4 regions of the Neobacillus niacini genome follow, and region 1 is predicted to be linked to each of the others. Evidence: riboswitches for the same ligand, from Rfam matches in the RefSeq annotation. Region 1 holds a riboswitch; each other region holds the start of a gene.

Region 1 (7,905 bases):
TAGGCTGCAACAAACTTTTTCAGCATAGCTTTTTTCTCATTGTACGTTTTTTCTGTCACCACAAAGAGATCACTTGGAACATTCAAATAATCTTTTACTTTAATGACATTTACATCTGCCAATCCCTTTTCCCTTGCGGTTACTAAGCCCGTGTCAGTTGCAGCTGTTGCATCCACCTGACCCTGCATCAGCGGGGCAAAATTCAACAGGCCTGTTTCAACAATCGTAACGTCTTTTTCGGTAAGACCAGCTTGATTTAATAGAACTAGAAGATTTTGCCTGGTACCACTCGAAAGGCTATATACACCAATTTTCTTCCCTTTTAGGTCCTCTGGTTTCGTAATATTGCTCTCTTTTAAAGAAACGACATTGAATACGTTTTGCGGATAGATCGTATAAATCACCTTTAATTTCTCCCCTTGATTCAAGGCAAAGTAGAGTGAGCCTGGATCGGTAAAGGCGATATCTGCCTTACCTGAAAGGATATTTTTGATGGCGTCTCCGCCCCCTGCACCCGGTATAAATTCAACATCTAACCCCTCGTTTTTAAAAAAATCTTTTTCCTCACTTACAAGAAGGTTCGTTTGTTCTGCTATCGGCTGACTCCAGCTTGCCATTTTTACTGTTTCTAATTCTGTTTTTGTAGCGGCTTGCTGATTATCTTTTGACCCACAAGCCGTTAACAGCAATACGAGGATCATAACAGCTACTGTAATACTTCGTTTCGATTTCATTTGTAATAAGCTCCTCAATGATTTTTATATTGAAATAAACGACGTTCAATGAAATAAATGATTTGATAGAGAAAAGTTCCAAGAATCGTAATGATAATTAGGACTGAGAACATTAAGGGTGTGTCCATCATGCCTTGAGAGGCAATAATTAATGCGCCTAAACCCTCACTGCCTCCGATAAATTCACCCACTACAGCCCCGACAACAGCTAGAACAACCGCAACCCGAAAACCAGCCATTATACTTGGAAGCCCAGCGGGGATTTTTAATTTGAGCAAAGTCTGCCATCGGGTTGCCCCTAACACCCGAAACAATTCTACTTTTTTAGGATCGGTGTATTGAATGGCGGTTACTGTATTTTCCATTAACGGGAAAAAGCAAATTAATGCCGTGATGACAACCTTAGAGGTCATTCCAAATCCAAACCATAGAATAAATAATGGTGCCAGCGCGAGTTTTGGAACAGCTTGACTGGCAATGACATAAGGAAAGAAAAGCTTTCGGATAAACTCAACTTCACCCATCCATACCCCTGTTAGGATCCCCAACAAACTCCCTAGAAAAAGACCAACAACAATCTCCAAACTGGTTCTGAGAATATGCGGAGTATAATAACCGCTTTTTAATCCATCTATCAGGGTTGTGACCACAACGGAAGGTGCTGGAAGGACTAATTCGGACATTTGCTTGGCCAGCATTTCCCATCCGATCAATATCAAGATGAATAATAACCAGGAATATACCGAAACTTTTTTCATCGTTGTCCTCCACTAATGGCGGTCCGGATTTCCAAGCAAAGCTGACTAAACTGTCCAGAATAACGAAAATCGGTTGTGTGTCGATCTGGAAAATTCACGGAAAAATGCTTGATGATATTCCCTTTATCCATCACCGCAATACTATCTGATAAGTAGACTGCTTCTGAAATATCATGGGTAACAAATAACACCGTCATTTGATGAACTTCACAAAGGTGCAGCAGATCGTCCTGAAGTTCCTCTCTTGTAATCGCATCAAGTGCTGAGAAAGGCTCATCCATATAAAGCAGGGTTGGAGATCCAATCAGCGCCCTCGCAATCGAAACACGACTTTGCTGTCCGCCTGATAAACGAGATGGGTATTCCTGTTTTAAATGAGTTAGACCCATACTTTCTAAAAGGGATTCTGCTCTTTCTACATGTTCTTTGGTTACTTTACGTTTAAGCGATACAGGTAAAAGAACATTATCTACTACTGTTTTCCATTCCAAGAGAGTCGGTGCTTGAAACACAAATCCAATTCTTTCGGACGGTTTTATTTTTTCATTTTGTAAAAGTATGGAACCCTCATTTGGGATTAATAATCCCGCCGCCAGCTTTAACAACGTGGTTTTTCCACAACCGCTTTTACCTAACAAACTATGAAACTTTCCTTTTTCTACATCGAAATTCACGGCATCAACAATCACATTATTTTTTGCATAGCTGTAGGTAACATCTTGTAAACTCAAATAAGCCATTTTCTATCCTCCTAATCGATATAAGCGGCAAAATTCTCTGCATACTCTTCGGCTGAATGCTCTATATCAATCATTTGAACCAAATCTAGTAAATTAAAACGGCCATCATGGTGCCAGCCTGATTCCGGAGAAGTCATCTTTCCTATAGAGGTGATTCTTGTTACCCCCACATTTCCTAACTTTTCAGCCCATTGAAAAAGTTCCCTCGGGGCAGCAGCCACACCTGCACTTTGTAAAAAGGAACGATAGGGTTTAAGATTAGGCAAAATATCATCTACGGTTTCAAATGGTATGACCTTCACCGCTCGATTGGAACAGGTTGGTGAAAACAGCGCACCTGCTTCATAGACAACAGTCCAATGATTTTCAGTTTGACCCCATACCTGTTTGGCGGATCTGGTATAAGATGATATTTCTTCTTGGTTACGCCAATGGATAGCGGCTGTCATTTCCTCCAAGGACAAAGTGCGCCTAGGGTATCTCTTTTGATAACTTTCGAGTTCCTGGGCGAGATACTGTGCAAACGCTTCGGGTGATACATTTCCCCCTTTCTGAACATAGAAAATATGAGGAGAATAACAACCCTGCTGATCGAATTGAATAATGTCGAATGCTGCATGATGAGCAGTGATTAATGCTTTTCGCGAGTCCAGTGCAGTGTTGCTGATTACCCCGAAACTGACTTTATGACCAAATGGCAAGAAACGAGTGGTGACTGGGATTCTACGACTCATTGATTCTAGTGACTGATTACTTCCATAACCGACCACCACATCTGGATACGTAAAAAACTCCTTTTCTCGATCCTCATCTCCGCCCTTCCACCAGACAACCGCTAGGCAATCCTTGAGTTGAGGAGCAACTTCCACTAAAACCTGTGCGAACCATCCGGCAAACAACGGCTCCGCACTCGATACCTTGCCAATGTTACCTGATTTCACCAATAACCCTGAAATGAGACTCCATAACGGGAGGGCTGGTACATTTCCAGCCCATACATGGAGAATTAATTCAGATCCGACTGCTTTAGAAAACCCTCTCTTTATGCGAGGTTGAAAATCATCGAGCAGCAAGGGGTTTCCTAGGTCCTCAACCACGAAGCGCTGCAGCTCCTGTTTGCGGAACTTTTTTAAAAAAGACGTAAGTCCGAGTCGAATCATTTCTTCATCGTAACCAGTTACAATTGGCAGCAGCCTTTCTGCTTTCTTCCGGTAGGTTGAGTTCCGGTCGAGCATAACTTCAATGGCGGTGTCAATAATGGTAATAATCTCCGTAATCGTCATTTTTTTTAACACTTCGGTACTGGCTTTTTTAACCTTCTCGCTCACTTGTTGCATTTGCTTTCTAGTAAGTAACGGCGCTTCTACTTCTAGAGTCACACCTTTTCTTGAAAATGTAAGAATCTTTGACTCTATTACCTCATCCCCAATATCGGGAAGGTATCCAACTCTTTCTCTCATCGTGCAGCTCCCTTTGCAGCCTTGATAAATTCTTCAACCGCAATCGAACAGCCCTTCGCCTCAGTACCTTGTACCCTGCCTAAGAGGAGAAACCCGCCATCCACTTTCATTCCTAAGTCTTCGGTCAAAATGGTGGTGACAGAATTGAAGTTGGCAAGGTCACAATGAACGATGACCCCGCGTTCTCCCTCAGCGACGTCTTCACCTGTTAACGGGTCTATGATTCTCGTTTTCAACCAATGAGGACCGGACTTAACAGACGGAACCCGTTCATTTCCAGAATCATAGAGCTGTGAACTCAATTCCGTCATACCATACATGTTAATGCAATCTTTTCTTGGAACACCTAATACTCTTGATAACTCATGGTAAAAATCATCCAGTTTCCATTCTTTTGACTGATTTTTATATCCACCCGTATCCAAAATTCTGCTTCCAGGCGGCAGTTGGAAACTCCGTCCGATGTTTGTTAGTTCTTCAAACAGATGAACAAAACTGTAGGAAGCCCCTAATAATGCATATGGCTCACCAGAGCGTTCTGCATGCTCCAATTCTTGAATGAGTCTCTCGATTTCAATCCTATTTTCACCTAGGAGATAGTGACTCTCCTCCGTGCCGAACTCCTGCTTCGCAAGCGCTAAATAGCGAGCTAATGAGGAATTTGGCATTTCTTTTTCCGTCGGGAACAGAATTCCCATTCTGATTTTTTCAGTTTCTTTCATAAAGCGCTGTTTAAAATAAGTTTTCATTGAATGATTCCATACCTCTAAGGTCGGATGGTAGTGTTTCCCTTTTATACCTAGTGTGGTACCGCTTGTCATAAAGTATCTCTCTGCTTCTGCAGGTGGTGTACACGTTAGTGGTACCTCCTTAAAAGCATTAATCGGTACCGCTGGTATGTCCTTCCACGTTTTTACGGTCCGGATGGTTTTGCCTTTTTGCTGACAAAACTTCCGGAATGGAAGGTTATTGGTGTATTGATAAGCGAATAGTTGTAAGGCGTTTTGATTAAATTCATCTTCTGAAAGCGAATCTGATTGAAGAATCGTTAGTAAATACTGTATGATTTTCTGCTGTTCCATGAAGGTAAGTTCCTTTCTATTTCAAAGTAGTTCCATGTTGAGTTAGCACAGGTATTTTCTTCTTTAAAAAGACGGAAAGAATGATGGCGCCAATCAGTGCACCCGCGATCGAGCTAAAAATAAATAACGGGATAAAGCCAAATACTGCCGCTTCTTGACCTAATAATAGTGTTGCGATTGGATAGCATAGTATCGCTCCAAGAATGCCTGTTCCTATTACTTCACCGATAAACGCCATATAAATCTTTCTGGTTTTCATAAAAAGAAGTCCCGCTAATAAGGCACCCACCATACTACCTGGAAATGCAAAGAGTGAACCCGTTCCCATCATATTTCGCAGAATGGAGACACATAGTGCCTGGGCAACGGCATAAACCGGTCCTAAGAGAACAGCAGACAAAACATTTAAGAAATGCTGAATCGGAAACACCTTTGTGAAACCGATTGGAATATAGAATAAATTACTCGAAAGTGTGCCAATCGCGATTATCATTGCAGTCAATGTGAGTTTGTGTGTTTTTCTCATAAAAAAAATCCCTCCAAGTTTTTAATAAGCACTGGGGGATAACTGGTTCATACGATACCATTGCCTCAAAAAACAGGTTTTGGATCGTTCACTTCCCTACGCTGGTATAACCCAGATCAGGTTCAGGGGTTTAAGACCACTACAAGTCTAATCTCAGCCTATTCCGGCTCCCCCAGTGCTAGTATGAAATTTTAATAGAATGGTTCTGTTGTTGATTATGTTATTCCGTGGACGATGCGGGTCCGAGTATTGCTTTTCGTTACCGCAAACCGCCTATATTTACTTTGGCGGGCACGAATAGTGCCGTTTCGTTACCGTATTTCACAAAAATCCGCTTTGACGGGCATGAATAGTACCGTTTCGTTACCGTTTTCCACAAAAATGAGTTATTGCGGGCACGAATAAATTAACTTCCATAACTCCCTAACAAAAATCAAAAAAAATCTCGTTAAATCAAGATCGTATCTCTAACACACTTTTTCTTAACGATTTAGCTGCTTCAGTAACAGAAGGAGCATGACTAATCGCAGTTATAACCGAAACGCCATCCGCTCCTGCTGTGATAACCGACCCTGCATTATCCGCAGTGATTCCGCCAATTCCCACAATCGGAATGCTAAATTCTTTGTGTCGAAGTTCTTCGATAAGCTTCGTACCGTTTGAAGGCTTGGCGTCTTCTTTGGTTTTCGTTGGAAAAACGGGACCGATCCCAAAATAATCGGCTCCTCCCTTTAAGGCTGTGACAGCCTCGTCGTAGCTATGTACGGAAACGCCAATGATTTTATCTTCGCCAAGCTTCTTTCTTACTTCCTCCACGGGTTCATCATCCTGCCCGATATGAACACCGTCCGCATTAAGTGAAATGGCTAAACTGATATCGTCATTAATAATAAAAGGGATGTGGTTTTCTCTGCATAGTTGTTGAAGTTGTCGAGCCAGTTCAAGCTTTTGATCCCCGGTTAAAGCTCCGATTCCTTTTTCACGAAATTGATAAAGGGTGATTCCACCTTCAATCGCTTCCTGCAGAACACGAACAGGATGGTCCTTACAGTTGGGACTTCCCATAATAAAGTAAACGTTCAATGCCTCTCTTAATGAATCACTATTTTGAAAATTCAACCTGGTCACCTACCTTATCGTTAACATTCTTTTTCGAAATGCCCAATGATTGGTTGGCCCATGACCTTGACCAATCAGCAGCTGATCTTCTATGGCTGCCTGGATAAACTGCTTCGCTATTGATACAGCTTCATACACACTTAAACCTTTGGCTATTTCAGCCGTGACAGCTGCTGAGAATGTACATCCTGTTCCGTGAGTATTCTTGGTTTGAACTCTTTTACTCGTAAAGGTCTTAAATTCCTTCCCATCAAATAAAAGATCTACTGACACATCACGGTCTTCATCATGGCCACCTTTTAAAACCACATGCTTAACGCCTAAGTCATAAAGTCGTTTAGCAGCTTCCTGTTTATGCTCATTCGTTTTAATCGACATTCCTGTTAATACTTCCGCCTCAGGAATATTCGGTGTAACGACCATCGCTAGTGGCAACAAATACTGTTTTAATGCCGAAATCGCCTCAATTTGAAGCAGGGACGCTCCACCCTTAGCAATCATAACGGGGTCAACCACGACATTTTGCCAGTTGTAGTATTCAATTTTTTCAGAAACAGCTTTGATGATCTCTGCATTAAATAACATGCCTGTTTTAATGGCATTTGCTCCCATATCTTCGCCAATTGACTGTATTTGTTTGCTGACTGCTTCAGCCGTCATGGGAAATACTGCTTGAACCCCAAGTGTATTTTGAGCGGTAACAGCTGTCAGAGCTGACATCCCAAACACCTCTAACTCTTGAAAGGTCTTTAAATCAGCCTGAATTCCTGCACCGCCGCCGCTATCAGAACCAGCTATCGTTAATGCTTTTTTCATGATGTCCACTCCTTATACTTGTTTAAAAGTCGCTAATTGATCAAAATCCTCAGAAGAAACGAGTGACAGTTGATTTAAAAATTCCACTTGGAAACTGCCAGGTCCCCAGTGACCTGTCTTAACAAACGCTTTTTCGGCTGCCATTCCATAAAAGGTTAACGCGGACAATCCAGCAAGGAGCAGGTCCTTTTCGACTCCCGCAAAGGCACCGATCACAGAGGTTAACAGACAGCCTGTTCCAGTCACTTTTGTTAACAGAGGGTGACCATTTGAAACCAAATACGTCGTCTCTCCATCTGTCAGTACATCATCTTTTCCCGTAATCACAACAATGGTATTCAACTTTCGTGCCGCAGTTACAGCTAATTCAACATTGTTCCCCTGCTGTGCACCCGCATCAACGCCCTTGATTTCCCATTTTTCCCCTAGCACATTGGCGACTTCGGCAGCATTTCCTCGGATTATCGATATTTTCACTTCATCCAAAATTTTTTGTGCCATTTCGGTGCGGAAAAAAGTAGCACCTGCACCAACGGGGTCGAAGATGACCGGAATGCCTAGCTCATTTGCTGATTTTCCCGCTAAGATCATCGAGCCGACCACTTCCCGGTTTAATGTCCCGATGTTAAGGACCAGGGCACGCGATATCCGAACCATGTCGGCTACCTCT
Region 2 (7,905 bases), 1.9 Mb from region 1:
GGACGGTAATACAACCTCATCACCTGCTGTTAAACCACTGACAATTTCCACTGTAATACTATTTTTTAGCCCAATTTCCACAGGTTGCTGTGTGGTTTTTATGGTTGATTCCTCACTGCTTTCCTCGTTGTCAGATATAGCTTGTGTTTGATCCTGCGAGGGAATAAGGACATAATAACTGTCATTTTGTTTTTGAAGCGCTGCCACTGGGACAGTAACAACATTTTCCTTTTTCGATGTTGTAATCGTCGCTTCGGCTGTCATTCCAACCTTAATCCCAACTGGATCATTAATCGTAATTTTCACGCCATATTTAGCTACCGTACTGCTTGAATCTTCATTGGCTTCCTTTGAAACACTTTTAATGGTCCCAGTAAACTTTTGGTCTGGCAGAGCATTCACATCGATAGAAGCAGTTTGTCCTACTTGGATTTTAGAAATGTCCAATTCATCCACATTTACGACCATTTCTAAATTTGTATAGTCCGTTACCTGAACCAACTCTTCTTTCGTTTGAACATTCATTTCATCTTCCACATTTAATACGGTTATTTCACCAGCGAATGGTGCCACAATTGGGTCTATATCGTCATCCGTAAATGTAATGAGCTCGGCCCCTGCAGCAACGGTGTCCCCCACTGCTACGAGCACCTCCTCAATAGTGGCATTATCTTCTGCCATAATCATTTCTTCATTCATGACGGAAATATTGCCTGTTCCACTAACATTTACTTCGACATTTCCAACCTCAGCTGCTGCCGTTAAGGTTTGATTTTGTGGACCACTCACTGCCTCGCTTTTATTGGAGAAATAACTATAACCTGTAAAACCTCCGCCAATGACAACAATCAAAATCACGATACTAACAATCCATTTTTTCATCCTGTTCTTCCTTCCTTGTTAAAATCAAGCTCTACAATGAATCTTGTCCTGTAAATACTTATGCTTCCCTGCCCACATTGCCTATCATAGGCCGGCAATATGTCAGGAATGTGTCAGTCTTATTTTTTTAACAATTGATCTAATAGGTTAATAGATTTTTCCCATTCCATTCATAATTTGTTCATACCTTTCACATACCATTGAATGAAACTGCCTATGCTCCCTTCCTAACGATATATAGGAGGTTTTTTATGAAAAAACTAGTGAACCTAAGTATTGGATTTATGGTGATAATAGGCTTTATATATTTTTTTACTAATACAGAATTAAAATCATCGGGGATAGAAATTAATAACCATGCGGAAGTACAGGGGCTGCCGGTTACAAAGGTTCTCCAAGAAAAGATAGATATCGCTGAGGAAGTACAGCTGGATGTACCCTTGGTAAATCAAATGGATGCTCCGCGTCTCTATAATGGCTGCGAAGTGACTAGTCTAGCGATGATCCTAAATTATAAAGGAATTTCTGTGACAAAAAATAAACTAGCTCAGGAGATTACTAGAGTTCCTTTACAATATAGTAATGGAACATATGGGAATCCCAATATGGATTTGTGGGTAATATGGAAGATGGTCCTGGATTAGGCGTATACCATGAACCGATTCTTAAACTAGCTCAAAACTACCTGAATGCGGCGGACCTAACAAATTCTTCTTTTGATCGACTGCTTGAAGAGCTAACCAAGGGGAACCCTGTTTGGGTTATTACGACAAGTACTTTTGCTCCCATTTCGGAAATGGAAACATGGCAGACGCCGGAAGGAAACGTGAACATAACGTATAGAATGCACAGTGTCGTCATAACCGGTTATGACTCAACAAATATATACATTAACAACCCTTACGGAACAAAAAATCAAAAAGTGGACCGTGAAAACTTTATCCAGGCATGGGACCAAATGGGGAAACAAGCTGTTGTTCTCTATTTAAAAAAATGGGTTGTCCGTTGAGACACCCCATTTTTGTTTTAAAGTTCGCCATTATAAAATTGTAAGTAGCCGAATTTCCAAGAGATACAAACGCTGAGAACGACGGCACTAATCATAAGGATGAAAAAGACCCAGTCATTATAGGAAAGCTTAATCTCGCGATAGAATATCCTATTTTTTTCTCCGGTAAAGCCTTTTGATTCCATTGCAAGTGCTGTTCGCTCTGCTTTACGAATCGCTCCTGCAAGGAGTGGAATAACGTATCGCTTCAACTGCTGTATTTTTTCTGGTATAGTTCGTGCTCGTGCTACCCCCCGTACTCGATGGGCATTTTGCAAGGTTTGAAACTCCTCCTTGATTAACGGCAGGAACCGATATCCGGCCATGATTCCATAGGCAAGCTTTGGCGACAGCTTGCATTGCTGCATTAAACTAAGGAGAAAATCTGTAGGCTTTGTCGTTAAGGTAAACATAATAGATAACGTGGCAAAGCTTAACACCCTGAGCCCCAGCGACACACCTCTTCGAAATCCTTCTGCTGTCATCGTCAAAAAACCCCATTGCCAAATAACTTGGTCCCCCTCTTGAAGCCGTGGAAACAACATGGTTGACCATACATAAATAACAGCGATAAATAAAAAGGGAGCGAATAACAGCAACCATTTTTTAAAAGAAACCCTGCCAAAAATAAAGGTCAATGTTACAGTCCAGAGAATGATTAGAAGCGGTGTAATTGGATCGAAAAACGCCGATAATATCAGGATAGAAATAACGATAGCAAGTGCCTTTATACTCGGATTCACCTCATGTAGCGACATGTATCTCTCTCCTTGCCATTTCATTTTGCAGCTGTTTTCTAAACGGCAGCTTCAGTCTTGCACGGCTAATGACTTCAGGATTATCCCACAACCTCTCAGGTGTACCGGAAAAAATCAATTCACCGCGTTCCAACACATAAACGGTATCCGCATATTGATCTACCATCTCCATATCATGGGTAATCATGAAAAATGCCCCATTCTTTTCGTCAAGTACTCTCATGATTTCATGCGCAGTATTGGCATCCTGACCAAATGTCGGCTCATCAAGGATAAGCAATTCCTGTTCATGAACGAGCATGGTCGCAACACTCAACCTCCGCTTCTGTCCTTGGCTCAGAGCAAACGGGTGGGCACCTGCGTGTTTTTGCAGATTCATTGTTTCAAGAACCGAGGAGACGATTGCCCTTTGACTTAAACCAAAGGCAATTTCCTCGTAAACACAATCTGTGATAAATTGATGTTCTGGATTTTGAAATACGTAGCCGAGAGATTGATATAAATGTTTCTCCTTCCACTTCGAAAGTGGAACACCGAGAAACTGAATCTCCCCTTTCGTAAGTGGAAGTAATCCGGCTAAACATTTGGATAGAGTCGTCTTTCCGGAACCATTTGGACCAACCAAAGCAATCCGTTCTCCTTTATGAATACTCAGCGATATATTTTTCAAGTGCCCACGGGCATAAAGACCGTTCACTTCGAGAATCGGTTCCATTTGGGTCGTGGTTTTGCTTTCTTTTTTTAAGAATGCGCTGGAATCCTTTAACCCTGACAGTAATTCATGCATGCGAAGCGGAAGTCGGTCCCCTTTATACAAACCTTCATTCTTTGCAGAAATTCCAGCTTCCACTACTTTTGGCAGCCAAATACCTTCCTTTTTTAAAAAAGGAGCAAATTCTCCAAAGCATTGTGCAGTAGTGCCATCAAAAAGGACGGCTCCGTTAGAATCTAAGACAAGACAGCGCTCCATCAGCTCGACCCAATCATCCAGCTTGTGTTCAATCACAATCAGCGTAAACGGGCGTATATGCTTTAACTTGGTGATCGTTTCTACTAATTCTGAGCTGGATTGTGGGTCAAGATTAGCGGTCGGCTCATCGAGGATGATTACCTCTGGTTCGAGCGCAAAGACACAAGCTAATGCCAGCTTCTGCTTTTGCCCTCCGGAAAGGGTGTGGATTACAGTCTTTTTTTCAGCCTGCAAGCCTACCCATTCTAGCGCTCTGTCAATCTTTGCCTCCATCTCTGCCCGTGGCACATGAAAATTCTCCAAACCAAATGCTACTTCTTCTTCCACGGTCAGCATGCAGAATTGGCTCTCTGGATCTTGAAAAACAATCCCTATTTTTTGGTTGAGTTCACCCGGTTTATAATCGTTTAGATTTTTGCCCTCAAACGTGATGTTCCCCGTAATAACACCATCGACTGCCTCTGGATATAATTTGTTCAGACAATAAGCTAGTGTACTTTTTCCCGAACCACTTGGACCTAGTAGGAAAAGCGATTGATTTTTTAAAATGGAAAAAGAAAGGTCTTTGAAAATATTGCTATCTTCATAACTAAATCCCAGATCCTCTACTTTAATCTGTGGCTCAAACAGTGACATTTCGCTTGTGTTCCTTTCCTAACGGGAAACTGTTCAACGCTCCTGTTTTGGCAAGACCTTCGCTTAAATATTTACCTAGTAAGCCTGCCATTAGTGCCCCGCTTACAAGGCGAACAAAGAACATGGCCGTTACATAACTAGGCGAAAGGGCGGCAAATCCTGAGACATAAAATCCCCAGGCAAAGCTAAAAACTGATGAACCCATCCCTGCTGCCATTAAAACCCAAGTGGAATAGTTCTTCCATTTAGTTGCGGCAAAGACAGCTTCTGCACCCAAACCTTGAATCATACCGGAGATGATCAATTGCGGGCCAACGGCGTTACCAAGCATAACTTCCACTGTAGCAGCGACTGTTTCGGATAGAAAAGCCGCCCCCGGTTTACGGATAATATAAGCCGCAATAATCGAAACGATAAACCAAATTCCAAAAATAATATCATAGCCAATTAAACCAAAAAGGCCGAATAGGACATTCCCGAGCTGGAGAAACAACAAATAGACAACAGCAAAAACAACAGCAAGTACGGATAACACTATGACTTCACGAAGTTTCCATTTTGCCAGCATTTATTTCACCCTCTTTTTCGATGGGCTGTTGGCAGACATAGCAACCGTCATGACAATATGTGTAGAATCGCTTTCGTGTGCTCCTTGAAAGGCATCCTCTAATGTTTCGAAAACCTGGTTTGCATCACCATCAAGCCTTGAGGCATAGTGAACACCTTTTGTAAACGTTCCTTGGTCTTGAGCCAGTTTGCATTGATCCATGATGACATTCATATACGTTGGAATCCCCATTGGGTATAGAGCAAATTGAACAGCCACTTCTTGTTTAATATTCTGTGATTTTTCCTCATTTAAACGATTAGCGTTTTCTGATAGGTAGGCATCACCTGCCGAATCCCCCGGACATCCATTTGAAAACGTTGCCTGCAGCACAACATGATCGCCGTTTTTTGACGACTCTAGGAAAATAGCTTTCACCACATCAAATACATGCTCCGATCTTCCCCTAACACATGTGCTGACATCGTCCGTTTCCATCCAAACCTTTGAAGTATCCACTTCTTTTAATGCCGATAGAATAATATCTACAAACCTATCAGACATCGGATAAATCGAAAATCGCGCTCCAGTAATCTCACTCATACCACAAAAATTAGACATTTCACATACCCCCATTGATATTTTGGCAACAAAAAAACTGCATCCCACGGGAATGCAGTCGAATCATATCAATGTTGAACGAACGATAATTTTCTCCTGCACTTCCCCACGCTAGTATTATCTAGATCGGGTCATAAGGGTCGGACAAACGTCCTCTCAGCCAAAAAAGCTCCCCTAGTGCAAAAACCGTATGCAATTTTTCGTTGCCCTAATAATATGATAAATTTTCCAATATGTAAAGGGGGTTCTTTCGTTGCTCTTTCTTTGCCTCTTTTCGTTGCCTTTTCGGTGCCTGTCACCATTCGTGGACACTGTCCACCTCAGGAGGACACTAATTACAACCCTTTTTGAACCTACTTACCTCATACTAACAAAGAAATGCCATTAGTCATTTTTACATTAAAGAAAATTTTATGCACTTCATCACCTTCATAGCTGTCATATCATGAAAAAAAATATACAATGATGTATAAATGGTGCCTGTCACCCAAAGGTGTTACCACAGGGGAGGAGACTCTATATGGAGAAACAAGGGGTTTTTAAATCGGTTTGCCCGTTAGATTGTCCAGATCAATGCGGTTTGCTGATACATAAAGTTGATGGAAAAGTGGTAAAAGTGGAAGGCGATTCAGATCATCCTGTGACGAAGGGGAATATTTGTAATAAGGTTCGGCATATGGCGGAACGGCTTTATGATGAGAACCGCTTAGAATATCCTATGCAAAGGGTTGGAGCTAAAGGTGAAGGTAAATTTGAACGGATCAGCTGGGATGAAGCCATCGCTACCATAACCTCCAAGTGGAAATCAATTATCGAAACGGATGGTCCAGAAAGTATTCTCCCTTATAGCTTTTATGGGAACATGGGACATCTGAATGCCGAAGGGATGGACCGACGTTTCTTTCACCGTTTAGGAGCATCACAATTGGACCGGAGTATTTGTTCCTCAGCCGGCTTTGTTGGATATAGATACACGATGGGCGGCGGCTTCGGCATTGACCCAGAAGATACGATTCATTCCAAGCTCATTATTTTTTGGGGGATTAACGCAGCTAGTACCAATATGCACCAAGTGGCGCTTGCACAGAAAGCCCGCAAACAAAATGGGGCTAAAATCATTGTCATAGACGTCCATAAAAATCAGACCGGAAGATTAGCAGATTGGTTTATTCCGATTTTGCCAGGGACTGATACAGCACTGGCACTAGGAATCATGCATATTTTATTTGCTGAAAATAGCGTAGACGACTCCTTCTTACACCAATATACAGTTGGCTATGAGGAACTGCGCGAGCATGTTTTGCAATATGACCCTATTACGGTATCAACAATCACGGGAGTTCCTGTTGAGGATATTTATAGGCTTGCTAGAATGTATGGCAGTACCTCGCCTTCCTTTATTCGGATTGGCAACGGTCCGCAGCATCATGACAATGGCGGAATGTTCGTCCGTACAGTTTCATGTCTTCCTGCTCTTACGGGTCAATGGCTCATTAAAGGCGGCGGTGCGATTAAAGGAAATTCAGGATATCTCGCACTGAACACAACAAAATTGCAGCTTCCGCGGTTATTGAAGCATAAACAGACAAGGGTCATTAACATGAATAAGATTGGTGAGGCTTTGCTGACCTTAGATCCTCCTGTGAAATCCTTATATGTTTATAGCAGTAACCCAGCGGTAGTAGCTCCAGATGGCAATAAGGTAAGGAAAGGGCTTGAGAGAGAGGAATTATTCGTGGTCGTTCATGATTTATTTTTAACGGAGACGGCCAAATATGCTGACATTGTATTGCCTGCAACATCGTCTTTTGAGAATACAGATGTCTATACATCCTACTGGCACCATTACATTCAAATTCAGCAGCCAGTAATAGATGTTTACGGAGAGTCAAAATCCAATGTCGACGTATTCCGTTTGCTGGCAAAAGGAATGGGCTTTAAAGAAGCTGCATTTGAAGACTCAGACGCAGAAATGATCAAGCAAGCCCTAGACCAACCTGCGAATCCCTATTTGGTTGGAATCAATTATGAAAGTTTAGTAGAGAGGCAGTTTCTAAAAGCGAAGGTACAACCACTGTTTCCAGGAAAGTTGCGCACACCGAGCAGGAAAATTGAGTTGTACTCAAAGAGGATGAAAGCAAACGGATATCCTCCACTGCCAACCTATATTCCTTTAGAAAATGACGGAGACCATCCTTATCATTTTATACCAGCACCTAATCATAATTTCATAAACTCTACCTTTTCCAATAATCACAAACACATTGGCCTTGAAAAAGAACCCCGATTGCATATGAACAGTAAGGATGCTGAGGCTTCGGGGATTGAGGACGGGGATTTGGTTCGTGTCTGGAACCAGCGCGGGGAATGTATACTAAAAGCGATAGTAGGAGAAAATGTCCTTCCAGGCGTGGTCGCTACCCAAGGACTCTGGTCAGACATT
Region 3 (7,905 bases), 2.9 Mb from region 1:
ATAGGTTGAAAAAGGTAACAATAGAAAGCTTGGTTCAAAGGTTTTCTTTAAAAGTACTGGCTGGGGAAAACCATCTGCAGAAGGTCATTACACAGCCCCGGGTGCATCGTCCGGGTTTGGAATTTGTGGGCCACTTTGACTTTTTTCCGACGGAACAAGTACAAATTTTAGGGAAAAAGGAAATTACCTACTTACATAAGTTGAGCAGAGAGGAACGTAAAATTCGGATTGGCAATATTGTTCACTACCATCCGCCATGTTTTATCGTAACGGCTGGTGAAGAAGGACTTACTTATCTAATTCACCATTGTACAGAACAGGGTATTCCCTTGTTAGTGACAAAACAGCCTGAGACAACTTCAGAGTTTATCCCTAAATTGGATGCGTTCTTGGTGAAGGAATTAGCACCAGAGATATCTGTTCACGGAGTTTGTATGAATGTATCAGGCATCGGTATCTTACTTCGCGGTAATTCGGGGGTCGGAAAAAGTGAGACGGCCCACACATTAATTCGCCGTGGCCACCGGCTGGTATCGGATGATATCGTGGTCCTAAAGAAACTGAGTACGCAAACTATTTTGGGTACCCATGATGGAAAATCAAAAGAGTTTTTGGCTCTGCGTAGTATAGGACTGCTTAATGTCGTCCGTTTATATGGTCGTAAGGCTTTCCAGGATGAAACACGGATATCCCTTGATATTCACTTAACGAAGTGGGAAAAGGACGCTTTATATAATGATTTAGAACAGGAGTATCATTATACCGACTATATGGGTGTTAAAATTCCTTGCATGGAAATCCAACTGCAGCCTGGACGTGATGTGGCTGGTTTAATAGAGGCTGCTGCAAATAATTGGTACTTAAAGCAGCAAGGATACAGCGCAGTCGAAGAATTCATGAGCCGGGTTGAGGCTGATATAAAGAATTCTGGCAGGGATTAACTATTGGATTTGTCTTTTAACGGTAAAAATAGTTTGACTTAAGTAGAAAGTGAATATAGACTGAATACTAAGTTAATAGGAAGACCACTAGGGGAGCCATTTTATGGCTGAGACAAGAGTTATCTTGGACCCTTTGAACCTGATCTAGTTCATACTAGCGTAGGAAAGTGGAGTCTGTGTATGAATATTTATCATAACTATTCTGCCGCTCCATTTTTGGAGCGGCTTTTTCGTGTTTATAAATGCAGCCGCTCCCTTCTAGTGTCTTCTAATAAATAATAAGGGAGAGAAATTTGATGAGTTTTTCAGCAGAATTGAGAAAAGAAGCAAATCCGATTTTTAATGCGATTTTTGAACATCCGTTCGTCCAAGGGATTGCAAAGGGGGATTTAAAAAGCGAACAATTAATTCATTATGTTAAACAGGACTTTGAATATTTGAATTCCTTTATACGAATCTATGGAATCGCGGTTTCCAAGTGTGAGAATCGTGAAGATATGGAAATGTTTAATAAGCAGATTTCATTTATATTAAACAGTGAAATTCATCCACATCATAACTTTTGTCAGGTAGCTGGTGTTCCCTATGAGGTATTACATGGATATCCGTTATCCCCATCAGCACATCAATATATACGTCATATGCTTACAGTTGCACACGAAGGAACATTAGGGGAAATTTTAGCTGTGTTATTGCCATGTCCGTGGACATACTGGGAGATTGGGAAGAAATTATTAACGGAAGTGGATCCCGATCGCTCTCATCCTTTTTATGATTGGATTCGTTTTTATGGCAGTATAACGGATTCAATTACGATTAAATTTTGTGCCCGCCTAGATGAATGGGCAAAAAATGCACCAGAGAGAGAAAAGGAAAAGATGAAGGAACATTTCTTAATTAGCTGTCAGCTTGAATATATGTTTTGGGATATGGCTTATAAACTTGAAGAATGGCCTGTGAAAATGGAGGCTGTGAAAGGCTAAATTAGAAAATAAAAGAGGTAACTACTACCTCCTTCCAATAAAAATTTGTTTAATAGGTAAAAGACGCTTCTAAAGGAGGCGTCTTTTTTGTGATGAATAAAATTTTTAAAGATATTTAATAAATTGGTTATTGTAATTTTTATAATATCTGATTATAATACAAGACATAACAAATAAAAAAGCGTTTTCAAAAAGGAGGGTTAATCAAATTAAACTGACAGGAATGCAAGAAAAAATCTTTTAAGAAAATAAAGGAATTAGGAATCTTACCATCTGACTTGGAGGAACTCTTTATGAGTAATGTGACTCTTACGCGAAAACTTGGATTTTGGGCAGCTCTTGCCATTGCGGTTGGAACGACTGTTGGTTCGGGAATTTTTGTATCTTCTGGTGATGTGGCAAAAGCTGCTGGTACACCCGCTATTTCTATTCTTGCATGGATTATTGGCGGAATCATTGCTATTCCACAGGTCATGGTGCTCGCGGAATTAGCGACAGCATATCCTCAAAACGGAAGCGGCTATGTGTACCTAAATAAAGCAGGTTGGAGACCTTTGGGCTTTCTATATGGTTGGGCCACGTTCTGGGCATTAGATCCACCATCGATTGCCATTATGGCATTGGCGATTGTTTCCTATGTAGCATCCTTTTTACCATTTTTCAATGGTATGGCTGGAAAATTACTTGCGATTGCAATCATTCTCATCATTACTTCCATTCATTATCGAAGTGTAAAAGAAGGCGGCAAGTTCCAAGTCATTATTACGGCCGTGAAAATCATTCCATTCCTAATTGTCATCGGATTGGGGCTTATGTATTTAAACCCTGGGAACTTTTCCTATGTACCGGCGTCCGGTGAAGTGAAAACAAGTTTAATAGGTGGTGTTTCTGCTACTACTTGGGCGTATACGGGAATGGCGGCAATTTGTTTTATGGCTGGGGAATTCAAAAATCCAGGAAAGGTCCTGCCGCGAGCTCTTATTAGCTCAGTTTTAATAGTCTTGGCGTTATATACATTGCTTGCTGTTTGTATTATAGGTTTAATGCCTTTTGAAAAATTAATTAATTCTAGTGCTGCGGTATCTGACGCTGTCAAGTATATCCCGGGACTCTCTGATGTTGCCTCCTCATTTGTTGCTGTTACAGCAATTATTGTCATATTGGGATCGTTGAGCTCGTGCATTATGTTCCAGCCTCGTCTGGAATATGCAATGGCAAAGGATGGTCTATTCTTTCAACGTTTTGCGAAGGTTCATCCGAAATATGAAACACCAAGTTTTTCTATTATTGTTCAGGTTGCATATGCCTGTATTCTTGTGATGTTTAGTAATTTAACAGCATTACTGGGATATTTTACGCTCATTCAATTGCTCATTAATATTATGGATTTTGCTGCAGTTTATAAATGCCGTAAACGTGAGGATTATAAGCCCGTTTATCGTATGCCGGTTTGGCGATTGACCACGATTTTAGCTATCCTTGGTGCAGCATGGCTTGCTTGGGGAACTTTCACTTGGGCCCCAATAGAAGGGATGATTGCTGCACTGATTGTCATTGCAACAGGTCTCCCTGTTTATTACTATTGGGAAAAGAAATATGGCTCGAAAAACAAAAGCAATCTAGTTGCATAATACAAGTGAAACTAGGAAGTTAGTTCGTTTTTTACTAAATTTATAAAATTATAAAGTAGTTATATAGTTAAGGAGGAAAATGTTGATGTTAAAATATGATGAAGAATTATTTCTAAGACTTGTAGAAAAAGAAGGCCTTGCTTTCCGCGGGCAAATCGAAGATATTGTTGATGGAATATGCAAAAAGGGCTACAGCAATATTTTCCTGATTGGTGCTGGCGGAACAATAGCGATGATGTATCCTTATGAATATATATTAAAATCGAATTCTACTATTGATGTTCATGCGGAAATTGCTGCTGAATTCATGGTGATGAATAATAGGCATTTTAGCAAGGATTCCGTTTGTATCTTTACATCTGTATCGGGAACAACGAAAGAAACAGTTGAAGCAGCAGAGTTTTGTAAGGCAGCAGGTGCAACTACCATTGCATTAGTAGCGGAGCCGAACACGCCGTTAACTCAAATTGTGGACCACTGTATCACAACTGGATCTGAAACACATTCTTTTGATACGTTCTTCATGCTTCTGTATATGTTCGTATTCCGTTTCATGTATAACAATAACGAGTTCCCGCAATATGAGCAGTTTACAAAAGAGGTGGCATTATTACCGCAGGCCATTTTAAATGCTGTGAAAGCTTTTGATAAAACCGCTGAGGAATTTGCAATTAAGCACAAGGACACGGACTATCACATGATGGTTGGCTCCGGCAATTTATGGGGGAATACATATTCCTATGCTATGTGTATTTTAGAAGAGATGCAATGGATTCATGCGAGGTCGATACATGCAGCAGAATTTTTCCACGGTACACTGGAATTGGTGGTCGAAGATACGAGTGTTATTTTACTAAAGGGTGAAGATGAAACACGACCACTAATGGACCGTGTGGAAAGATTCGCTGAAAAGATTACAAACCAGCTCACTGTAATTGATACAAAGGATTTTAAGATGGAAGGGATTAGTGAAGAGTTTAGAAAACACTTTGCTGTCAGTATCAATTGGTCTGTCTTAAGTCGAATCAGCGTATATCTTGAGCGGGAAAGAAATCATCCCTTAACGCTAAGAAGATATTACCGACAAATGGAGTATTAAAATGCCTGTGAGCACTACTTACTTAGTAGTGCTCGTTCCTTAATGTTTAAGAAAGAAGGGAATAAAGATGAGGATTGCAACAGTCGGAGATAATTGTATGGATGTCTACCAAACAAGCGGGAAGGCCTATCCTGGAGGGAACCCTGTCAATGTAGCCGTTTATTTAACAGAATTAGGTGCTGATTCCTCTTATATTGGCTGGGTTGGCAGCGATACTTATGGTGAATTAATGCAAAATGAGATTTCAAAAAAGGGTGTTGATATTTCTCATCTATCAAAGAAGAACGGAAAAACGGCTGTTACCTTTGTCGAACTGGTCAATAATGATCGTGTTTTTGGAGATTATGATGAAGGTGTGATGGCCGACTTCATCTTAACACAGAACGAACTTGACTTTATTGGAAAACATCATCAACTAGTACATGCTGGTGTTTGGGGGCATGTAGAAGAGTATTATTCTCATTTTAAAGAAATGGGATTACAGACATCCTTTGATTTTTCTAACCAATTAGATCATAGACTTGTCAAAACCCTGCCACAGTACGTGGATTATTCATTCTTTTCCTATACGCAGGATGATCCTTTTATTCGCCAATTTTTAAAGGATGTAAAGAATAATGGCTCAAAAATTACTATAGCGACTTTAGGTGAGAATGGATCACTTGCTTATGATGGTGAACAATTCTATAAAAGCGGTGTAGTAGAAGTAGATGTGGTAGATACAATGGGAGCGGGAGATTCTTTTATATCTGGGTTTATTTATGGAAAATTGAAGGGTTTTTCTACTGCCAAATGTTTAGAGTTGGGAGCCGAAACGGCAGCGAAGACGATTCAATACTTTGGTGCTTGGTGACTGTTGTAGTCAATCAATGTATAATGATTAGTATAATTGTCAAATGACGGATAAGGATGGATTTAGTATGAGTTTAAATCCTTCAACCCCACAGCCATTATACATGCAAGTTAGGCAAATGTTGAAGAATGATATCCAAACTGGAAAATATAAACCGGACGAGCAGATTCCAACTGAAGCAGAACTTTGTGAAATCTATAACGTAAGCCGTATTACGATACGTAAGGCCATTGAGGAATTGGTAAAGGAAGGAGCCCTGACACGAATTCCCCGTAGAGGCACCTTTGTTACATCAAAAAAGTTCCATAATGAATTACTATCTGTAAGCGGATTTTCAGAATTTAGCCATCAGTTGGGTATGATACCTAATTCTCGAATTTTACGAAGTGAGGTTATTCCTGCACCTGAAGATGTTGCGAAGCACCTATTAATTGATGAAGGTAGTCCTGTTCTAGCACTTGAACGGCTTATGTATGTAAATGACCGTCCTCTTTTCTACGATATCGCGCATTATTCATTAATTCGGTTTCCAGATTTAGAAAAGAAAATCGCAGGGAACGAATCAACTTATAAAGTCCTTTCTGAAGAGTATCAGACTGAAATAGTTAGTAATGATAAGATTATTGATGTTATTGGTGCGACAAATGACTATGCGAAATTACTAGAATGTGATATTGGAGCCAATCTTTTTAGAATCTTAAAAATTGCATTTAATGCTAATGACGAACCTGTACATCTCTCTACTTTTATGTGTGAGACAAGTAAAGTCAATTTGACGGTTCATCGGGCAAGATAATAAAATTTAATTAGATAAAAGAGAGGGAGAAATGCCAATTGACATTTCTCCCTCTTTTTTTATATCGTAAGGAGATTTTACTCTTCCCCTACATCTGCCCACTTATATTCGTATGTTGCACCAAATGGGTTCACGAACACTCCTTGGACTTTTGGAGAAACCAATTGTGCTCTAGAGGCCTGGTATACAGGAGCAATTACCGCATCTTCAAATAGCAATTTTTCAGCTTTTAAGAAGTTTTCATAACGTGCGTCATTATCCGTAGCAAATTTTGTAGCTGTTTCACTAACTAATTTGTCATATTCTGCGCTTGAATATCCAGTCATATTGTTTCCGCCATCTGTAATAAACAAGTTCATGTAAGTAAATGGATCAAGGAAGTCAGGGCCCCATCTTGTAAGCTGAAGTTGATATTCCATAGATTTATCTAAATCAAGACGCTGCTTTTTTGGAATTTGTTTGATGTTAATCTTTAATCCTTCTAAATTTGTTGAGAGTTGGTTTGCAACGTATTCAACTAAGTTTTTAGTTGTTTTGTCATCATCTGCAAGAAACTCGAGTTCAACGGAGTCAGTACCCAGCTCTTCTAATCCCTTTGCCCAGAACTCCTTTGCTTTCTCAAGATCATACGTGACAAGATCTCCACTTACTTTTCGGAAATCGTCACCTGTTTTAGGCATTGGTGTAAAGTCTTTTGGAACCAAGCCGTTTGCAGCGATAGAGCCGTTATTTAAAATTTCTCCTACTAAAGCTTCCTTGTCAAAAGCTCTGCTGAGTGCTGCACGAATATTTTTATTGGCTAATGCTTCAGATTTTGTTTGATTAAACTTTAAGAAATACACAAATGTATCAGCTGATACCACATAATCATCATTTGTTGAGTATTGGTCAACAAGATCAGAGGTTAAATCCATTCGATCAACAGTACCTTCTTCATATAAGTCTAGAGCTGTTTGTGGATCTTTAACAACTTTGAAGGTTAATTTATCCATTTTAACTGTTTTATTATCCCAATAATCTTTGTTCTTTACCAAATCCCATGAATCACTAGTACTAGTCCAGTTGTTCATAGTGTAAGGACCATTTGCCAATAAGTTTTCTGAACTAGTGGCAAAACTATCGCCTTTTTCTTCCACAAACTTTTTGTTTAATGGAAGGAATGTTCCAAATGTCGTTAATGTTTCAAAGTATGGTGTTGGATTTTCTAATTCAACAACTAGTGTATAATCGCCATCAGCTTTAACTCCTAATTGATCAACAGTTGCTTCACCTTTGTTAACTTTCTCAGCATTTTTGATTACTCCGTTCATCATATACGGCCCATATTCAGATGCTGTCTTTGGATCAACGGCACGCTGCCATGAGTATACAAAGTCATGGGCGGTTACTGGGTCACCATTGGACCATTTTGCATCCTCGCGTAAAGTAAAGGTCCAAGTTAGACCATCTTCACTTACCTTATGCTCGGTAGCGATCCCTGGTGTAGTTTGTGTTTTTTCATCTAGTCGATATAAACCTTCCATTGTTGCAGCTAAATAGATAAAGGAAGACTCATCTGTAGCTAATGATGGATCCATTGAAGGAATAGCTTCTGGGTTTAAA
Region 4 (7,905 bases), 130 kb from region 1:
TACTGTCGGAAAAATACTTATTTGAAATGATTTCATTCGAAATCACATAGGTTCCAAATAAATCTCCCTTTGTTATTTCAAAGTAATAGGTTTTAGGCATAATTAGACTTACTCTTCTCTTTATATCATCCCGAATGATTTCTATCCACTGATTATTTTGTTGATCTTTGCCTTCATGGTCCACAATCGTGGACCAGATGGTATAATCGCTTTTTATTATAACGAAGAGATCTTTTTTGTGAATTGCGGTAGGATTTATATGGGCCATAATTGGATCAGCGTATACAGCAGTAAAGCCGCCAATGCATTCTACTTTTTCTCTGCTTATGAATTCCTTAATCATTAACTTCCTCCTAAACCAATAAAATTTTCTTTGTTTATTTCTTTGTCTCATCCAACTATTTATACGATAAAAATTGGAAAAAGTTTCAATAAAAGGACTCTATCGCCTTGTTATCAAATCCATTTTGGTTTATAAGATGAAATCTCTTATATAGGTACGGATTTTTCCTTATATTTTAGAACGGAGCATTCACTCTATCGAAAACTTGATTTTCCATTTCCTCATAAATTCATAAGCTTTTATACCCATCCCGGAAGCAAGGGCTAAAATAGTAAATAGTAGATTTCTATTAATGGGTTTTCATTTTTTTTCTTCTAAAAAATCAAAATTATACTTGCCTGAGTTCTTCTTAAGAAGCTGATGCCTTTTTGGCGGGTCCAGATATAAGAGGAGAGGACTAGCTTGAATCCCTCTTTCCTTCGTGAGTCGTTTTAATTGATTGGCTGTTTGTAGTTTATTGTTAATAGCAGCTAATTTTGCGTCGACAAGCAGGAAATAACCGTTGCTCAATTCTACCTCGGTCTTGTTGCCGATTGCTTTAGTGTTGACAATATGGTCGGGATTAAACCAGATGCAGTCTTGATTTTGAGGTGATTTGCTCGGAAAAAGGCAAACGCTTTGATAGGGATTTACAATAATTGGACACATAACCGTCTTATTAAGAATGTATTTTGCTCCGGCTATTGCTCCCCGTAAATCAAAGCCTATGTATTTTAATGTATCGTCTAATAAACATAGTGGCGGTCTGTCCACCAGTAAAGTCGTTTTTTCTAACATGATTCTGGAACACAGCTTTCCATTTTGATCATATTCACCCATGACAAGGATCACTTTCTTATCAATATAGAAATTTTTAATTATAATTGTACTCCACTCCTTAATTAAAAGATGTATGCGGTTCCCCACAAATCTACTAAACGCTAACTAGGACTTTTTTGCTGCAGACTATATTAAACAAAATTCGTCTTAATTCGGATGAGTTTTGACAAAGATGCGACATTTTTTTATGAATTGCTTACTTTCATGTCCTCCGAGGACAATAAAATCCTTTATTCATTTGGTTGCAACCAATCCCAGTTTGGCTCTATGCCATCTATAAAAGAATGTGATATAAGGGTTGGAGTCCCCACTGCAGATACCTTATCCAAATAGAATGTCTTGAAATAGTTCTTTAAAATGCCATAAAAGTAGGCGATTGGATTTTTTACAAGATGGGTCCTTTTTATTTTACCTATCAGTTGTCTAAAGGCATGAATGGAGATATCTAGTATCTCTTCTGTATCATTCGTACACTCAAAGCGAAAAGCAGTAATTTGCACCATATGCCAATATTCTTCGATGGTTTTTGCATCGCTGAAAAAGCATTTTACCAGGTGGACAAAAGGTTGTGGTACTCTGCTGCTTACATAGGAATAATCTAATGTTGACGGTTCTTCGTAACGTTTATTTATCTTTTGATTATTTGTTTTTAAAAGATTACTAGTTTTATATTGGTGGTTCATTTTTTCCTCCTTGGGTAGTTCATTCGATGGAAAACGATTAAACTGATATAAATTGCTAGACTGCGAACCGTTTTTCCTTTCTGTTTCAAAGACTGTAATAATCCCCAATTCCTTTGCTTTCAAAATCATTCGTTTAAAGGTAGACCTGGATATCCCATTATCATCATATTGTGCATGAATGGATTTTAAGATGGTTCCGATTTTGGCATTGCATACGCCGGGAACTTTGGCTGCAAATCGCACGAGCCTTTTTAATCCGACCAGCTCTCCCTTAGTAAAATCATGCTTGTGTTCTAATAACCACATTTCGGTATGCTGATTAAATTCCTGAAGCGAACTAAATTGAGAAAACTGCTTAAATTCTTCTGTATTCCTCGATTTTATACTCATGATTACAAACTCCCTCTCATCACCATGTTTTCGTTTTCCTTCGTGAGATTTTTACGTGAAAGCTCACGGCCGGCACTTCTACAGTAACGAGATTGGCTGAGTAAATCGAATTGCCCAATTCTACTTTTGAGGGCATTTTTAGGGCGAAACGTCAAAAAACGCCTTCAAAAATGATTTTTGAAGGCGTTTTTTGCATTTTGGGTGGATTTTCAATTGAATTTGGTTAATTTCCTCCTGTCGAATCTCAAATGCTACGATCCAAATGCGGCCATTCTAATTAACCCAAGTATTTATGGTATAGCGACTTTGCTTCAGTAATATCCTTTGTTCCGTGTACTAAAACCCTTCCGTCTTTAAAAATGACTAATCGGTGAGTATCCATTGTATAAGATAATAGGTAAGGATTTCGCTGTACCGTTCCCCCTTGATTTATGAATCGTTTTTCTAAAGCTTCCAAATTACGTACAACAGGAACTGAAGGTCGTATTTGGACAGAATCTCTTCCACAAAGTACAGCTGACTTTGTTTGATTTTCAAAGGATAAAAATGGATAAGTGCGTTTCACGCCACAAGTAGGGCAATCCTCATTTTTCAGTTTATCTACATTTATAGAAGTATAATGGTTTTTCCATACATCAAAAGAAACGAGTTTGTTTCTTAATGAATCCCAATCACCGACCAAAATTTTTAATGCTTCACTTATTTGATGAGAAACAACCATGTTAACCGCGGGATTAATAATTCCTGCTGTATCACACGTTAATCCTCCTAGCGGAACTGTTTCTAGTATACAAGATAAGCAAGGCGTTTTTTCTGGAATAATGGTGTAGGATATTCCATAGCTTCCAACGCAAGCACCGTAGATCCATGGAACTCCAACCTTTTGTGAAACATCGTTTATAATCATTCTTGTTTCAAAATTATCAGTGGCATCAATGATAAGATTCACCTTTTCAGCCCACGTTTCAAGCTCTGCGACTGAGGCATCCGCAATGAATGCCTCAATGTCCACAGTAGAGTTAATGTCTGTTAAACGATTTTTAGCAGCGATTACTTTGGGAATTCGATTATTTGCATCATTCTCTGTATATAATTGCTGCCGCTGTAAGTTAGACCATTCTACATAATCACGATCAACAATCGTTAGTTTACCGATTCCAGCACGGACGAGTGCTTCGGCACTTGCTGTTCCAAGTGCCCCTGCTCCTATTATGAGTACATGCTTATTGAAGATTTGTTGTTGTCCCTCTTTTCCAATAGGTGAAAATAGTTCTTGTCGTGAGTACCGATTATTCACCCGATACTCATTCCTTCCTTTGGACTGCTTGCTGAAGCGTATCTCTTTTTCTCGATTCGACCGGCTTCATAGCCCAATCGTCCAGCTTCAATCGCTAATCTCATTGCTTTTGCCATTTTTACCGGATCCTTCGCTGCTGATACAGCCGTATTTAATAACACACCATCGGCCCCTAATTCCATAGCCAATGCTGCATCAGCTGGTGATCCAATACCAGCATCCACGATAACGGGTACAACCGCTTGTTCGATAATAAAGCTGAGGTTAACAGGATTGATGATACCTTGACCAGAACCTATCGGCGAGGCTCCTGGCATAATCGCATGACAGCCTGCTTCTTGAAGTTTCCTAGCTAAAACTACATCGTCAGAGGTATAAGGGAGGACGATAAAGCCTTCCTTCACCAATTCTTCCGTTGCCTTTAGGGTTTCAATCGGGTCAGGAAGTAAGGTTTTATCACAGCCGATTACTTCCACTTTAATCATGTCGCATAGGCCTGAAGCTTTCGCTAGTTTTGCGATCCGGACAGCCTCTGCTGCTGTTTTCGCTCCAGCCGTATTTGGCAGCAGCCTATATTTATTGGTATCTAGCTGTTCTAAAAAATTAGGCTGGCTTGCTTCAAAAATTTTCATTCGTCTAACCGCAAACGTAAGAATTTCTGCTTCGGAAACTTCCACCGCTTCCTTTTGGATGTCAAAGCTTGGATACTTTCCCGTTCCAAGCAACAAACGAGACTGAAAGGATAATGAACCTATTTTTAACATATCAACCGCCTCCTACAAAATGGACTATTTCGATTCGATCTTTATCTGATAATCTAGTACTTTGGTGATCTACCTTGTTTACGATTTCACCGTTTACTTCCACAATAACGACCTTATTATGAATTTCATAATGTTCCAGAACATCGGATATAAATACTACCTGTTCTGGTAATTGGATTAATTCCCCATTTAATACTACCCTCATGTATTTACCTCCAATCCTACTTTTTCTTTGTGTCTTTCTAAGTGAAAAGCTGAGAGTAGATCATCATTTTGCAAACTGTCTGCTACTAAATCAGCTACTAATTTCCCTGTAATAGGACTTAATAAAATCCCATTTCTAAAATGCCCGGCAGCAACAAATAACCCCTTCCATCTTGGATGCTCACCAATATAAGGAAGTCCATCTCCTGTCTGAGGTCTAATTCCAGACCACACTCGCTCCCATGCAGCATCCTGAATCTGCGGAACCAGTTGAGTGGCTCTTTCTATTAATCTTGCGATACCCTTAGGTGTAACGGAGTTATCATATGTATTTTCAATCATGGTCGCACCGATATAAATTTCCCCATTCCGTTTTGGTACGAGATAACAGCGTTTATCTGAAAAAATCGTTGTGTTGATGATCGGCTTTTCCGACCTAACGGAAAAGCATTCGCCTTTCACGGGATACACATGAATCTCCATTCCTGATTCACGCATTAATTTTGCAGACCAAGCTCCAGTGGCAACGACAACTTGATCACAGTTTACAATGCCATTGCTGGTTATAACGCCTTTCACCTGACTGTTTTCAAATTTAAAAGAAAGGACCTCCGTATTTTGGCGTATTTCCGCCCCGAATTGGACAGCTGCTTTTGCAAAAGCTTGTGTTAACTTTGCTGGCTGCACATGACCATCATTCGGGAGATACATTGCACCAGCTAAACTAGGTGACAGGGATGGCTCCATTTCTCTTAATTCCTTTGTATCAAGCCATTTTATTGCCGGATCCCACTTCCTTTGAAAGGTGACCTGTTTTTTTACTTCTAATGCGATTTCTTCGGATTCTGCAATTTTAAACATTCCTTTATTCACATACTCAATATCGACTCCGCTGTATTCAAATAACTCACCAGAGAGATCAGAAAACATCTTCTGACTTTTTAAAGCCATCTGGAATAAGGGACCGTCTTGTTCCAGCTCCGCTTGTGCTGCTAGCATTCCTGCAGCTGCACTTGAAGCTTGGCAAGCCAATTGATTCTTCTCAATAATGATTACTTTTCTTCCTATTTTTGATAGCTGATAGGCAATCGAGGCTCCGTTAATTCCACCACCGATTATGGCAACATCAAATGAATTTTCCAATTTATTCACCCCCTTTATTTAATGCCTTACGATAAGCCTTTACTGCCAATAATGGGTCACGCGCTTCTAAAACACCTGACATAACAGCAATCCCTTTTGCCCCTTCCCGTAGAACCTGCTCCGTATTATCAGGTGTTATCCCTCCAATGGCAATCACATCAATATCTAAATTTGATAGCATTTTTAATTCCTCAAGACCTTTTGGGATCTTACCTGGTTTTGATTGAGAATGGAAAACATGTCCGTATAGAACGTAATCTGCACCCTTCTCTTTTGTTTTTAGACCTTCATGATAGGAATGGATAGAACTCCCTATCCTAAGCTGAGGAAAGTTTTCTTTTACACTGGCTGCATCTAAACTATGAAAGGCTAATTGAACGCCTCTCGCCCCTGTTACGAGTGCAACATCTGCCCGGTCATTAATCATGATCTTTGATAGTGGTATGTTATTTTTTGTTAAAAGTTCGACGGTTTGAAATAGTTCCCTAGCACTTTTTTGTTTTTCTCGTATATGAATGGCCGTTATATAGGGATGAATATCCTTTACAATTCCCACTAACTGTTCGATTGCCATTTTACCATTGGAGATAATATGTAACTCTTTGCCATGTACACTCGTTAAAATACAAGTCCCTCCTATATGAAGATTCTGCTTATCAATGATCAAGTAAACAGCAAAAAACCACTTCCTATAGTAAGAAAGTGGTTGAAAAATTTGAAATAAGCATTTGCTCTCCAAATATTGAATTTCCCACTTCCCTACGCTGGTATTACCCAGATCAGGTTCATAGAGTCCCGAAGTAGCACTTCAATCTCAGCCTTTTAAAAAGGCACCTCTAGCGGATTTGATTCATCTATTCATTTGAAATAATCACCTTACATGGTTAATATTAGCACACTGATTAGAAATGTCAATTTTCTGATTTTGATTATTGGAGGGTATAACAAGAGAAAAAAGGTGCGAGGGAGCATTAAAGGGATACCCCTAGCACTTTTCTTGTAAATGAATAAAACAAAAAGAATAGAGTTTCCAAATCATTTGAAGATTTAGCACTCTATTTGTAATGTCCTTTGATCCTCAACTATTTGTTTCGATTTCTGAAGGACTTCATTCGTTTTCCTTTCTTCTCCCGTTAACTGTTTTTCTACTTGTTCAATTACGGTATCTAAATGTCCCTTTACCAATTCTAGTTAATTTCTGATTCTGTTCCACACTAATCATGTAAAACCCTCCCGATAAAATCAGTTTTAAATTTTCTATAATTAGATTAACAGAATCTTTTTTTATATTTAAAATGTTTATTTTGTTTCTTATTTATAGCTTTTTTATATAAATCGAGACTAGGGGGACGGTTCTTAAAGTGGACAATCGAAAGTTTTGCGCGCAAAAAGGCACCACTAGTGGTTAAACCTAGTTGTGCCTTTGCTGTTTTCTAGGTAGAAAACCCTACGCAAAAGTTTTAATTGTCAGAGAAGAATGAAGTCGTGGTCCCTGGTCTATGGGAATTTAATCTTTTTGATGACGGGTAGACTCTGAGCTCGTTTCATTCTTGGAACCTGCCTAGGGTTCCTAATGATGAAAGAATTTATTAGAAGAAGGCAGTGATTTAGTGTTCACTGAACGAAAAAAGAAGGAGACCAAATTTTTGGTTGTCTCCTTCTTTTCGTTTCAATTCATGAAGTTGTCTTCTATATCGGTTTTTACTTTTTAAAAAAATGTCGCCAATGGCCCAATCTGACACGCCAAGGACATGCAACAGTTACCTGTGTTTTTAGAGAACTTCCATTTTCTGAGCACTTTTAATCAGCTTAATCTCTCCATTTTTAGGGATTAATTCACTGATGTTTTCATATTTGTCTTCCCTTTTTGACTGGTTTAAGTTCGCCGCTACATATTCCTTAAAGGAGTAGCAAAAGAGTTTACGGGCCACTCTTCCTCTTTCACCAATTAACTTAAACCAATTTTGCCCTACATAAAAAGGATTCGTTAGGATTCTATCAATAACATATGCTATACGGTCATCTTCTTCCCCTGGATTAAATCTAGTTTTAGTAGAAAGAGCCAAGATAAAATAATTTTTAAATTTATCTATTTCTAGTAAATGAAAATGGTACTTCTCACGCTGCATTTGATTAATATTTCTTAGAACGGTTTTGATACTTTTTTCAATATCAATCTCAAATTTACTCGCATCTCTCCAAGTTGATAAACGAGAATCAAAAATGGAAAGTGTTAGTATATAATATCCTGCATACTTTTTG

Evidence for each region. Region 1 has a riboswitch for thiamine pyrophosphate ahead of thiW (energy coupling factor transporter S component ThiW). Riboswitches for the same ligand answer to the same signal wherever they lie in the genome.
Region 2: it holds a riboswitch for thiamine pyrophosphate, as region 1 does, so the genes downstream of both, ACN6MT_RS08930 (YkoF family thiamine/hydroxymethylpyrimidine-binding protein) here and thiW (energy coupling factor transporter S component ThiW) in region 1, are expected to answer to the same signal.
Region 3: it holds a riboswitch for thiamine pyrophosphate, as region 1 does, so the genes downstream of both, tenA (thiaminase II) here and thiW (energy coupling factor transporter S component ThiW) in region 1, are expected to answer to the same signal.
Region 4: it holds a riboswitch for thiamine pyrophosphate, as region 1 does, so the genes downstream of both, ACN6MT_RS19570 (thiamine phosphate synthase) here and thiW (energy coupling factor transporter S component ThiW) in region 1, are expected to answer to the same signal.

What each region holds. Positions count from the first base shown of each region.
Region 1 is NZ_CP183883.1:3,831,815-3,839,719, forward strand. It holds gene ACN6MT_RS18950 (ABC transporter substrate-binding protein) at 1-734, opposite strand, end outside; gene ACN6MT_RS18955 (ABC transporter permease) at 749-1,492, opposite strand; gene ACN6MT_RS18960 (ABC transporter ATP-binding protein) at 1,489-2,232, opposite strand; gene ACN6MT_RS18965 (acyl-CoA reductase) at 2,244-3,692, opposite strand; gene ACN6MT_RS18970 (long-chain fatty acid--CoA ligase) at 3,689-4,774, opposite strand; gene thiW (energy coupling factor transporter S component ThiW) at 4,791-5,300, opposite strand; TPP riboswitch at 5,377-5,484, opposite strand; gene thiE (thiamine phosphate synthase) at 5,754-6,365, opposite strand; gene thiD (bifunctional hydroxymethylpyrimidine kinase/phosphomethylpyrimidine kinase) at 6,429-7,235, opposite strand; gene thiM (hydroxyethylthiazole kinase) at 7,248-7,905, opposite strand, start outside.
Region 2 is NZ_CP183883.1:1,907,929-1,915,833, reverse strand. It holds gene ACN6MT_RS08955 (efflux RND transporter periplasmic adaptor subunit) at 1-882, opposite strand, end outside; partial or broken gene ACN6MT_RS08950 (C39 family peptidase) at 1,134-1,891, shown strand; gene ACN6MT_RS08945 (energy-coupling factor transporter transmembrane component T family protein) at 1,909-2,688, opposite strand; gene ACN6MT_RS08940 (ABC transporter ATP-binding protein) at 2,675-4,294, opposite strand; gene ACN6MT_RS08935 (ECF transporter S component) at 4,281-4,862, opposite strand; gene ACN6MT_RS08930 (YkoF family thiamine/hydroxymethylpyrimidine-binding protein) at 4,863-5,462, opposite strand; TPP riboswitch at 5,549-5,648, opposite strand; gene ACN6MT_RS08925 (molybdopterin-containing oxidoreductase family protein) at 5,983-7,905, shown strand, end outside.
Region 3 is NZ_CP183883.1:938,703-946,607, forward strand. It holds gene hprK (HPr(Ser) kinase/phosphatase) at 6-941, shown strand; TPP riboswitch at 1,021-1,124, shown strand; gene tenA (thiaminase II) at 1,238-1,924, shown strand; gene ACN6MT_RS04495 (amino acid permease) at 2,218-3,555, shown strand; gene ACN6MT_RS04500 (SIS domain-containing protein) at 3,641-4,654, shown strand; gene frlD (fructoselysine 6-kinase) at 4,722-5,507, shown strand; gene ACN6MT_RS04510 (GntR family transcriptional regulator) at 5,575-6,303, shown strand; gene ACN6MT_RS04515 (peptide ABC transporter substrate-binding protein) at 6,381-7,905, opposite strand, start outside.
Region 4 is NZ_CP183883.1:3,958,595-3,966,499, forward strand. It holds gene ACN6MT_RS19535 (hypothetical protein) at 1-343, opposite strand, end outside; gene ACN6MT_RS19540 (competence protein ComK) at 644-1,162, opposite strand; gene ACN6MT_RS19545 (hypothetical protein) at 1,393-2,235, opposite strand; gene ACN6MT_RS19550 (thiazole biosynthesis adenylyltransferase ThiF) at 2,513-3,532, opposite strand; gene ACN6MT_RS19555 (thiazole synthase) at 3,529-4,296, opposite strand; gene thiS (sulfur carrier protein ThiS) at 4,298-4,501, opposite strand; gene thiO (glycine oxidase ThiO) at 4,498-5,643, opposite strand; gene ACN6MT_RS19570 (thiamine phosphate synthase) at 5,645-6,382, opposite strand; TPP riboswitch at 6,383-6,491, opposite strand; gene ACN6MT_RS19575 (hypothetical protein) at 7,416-7,905, opposite strand, start outside.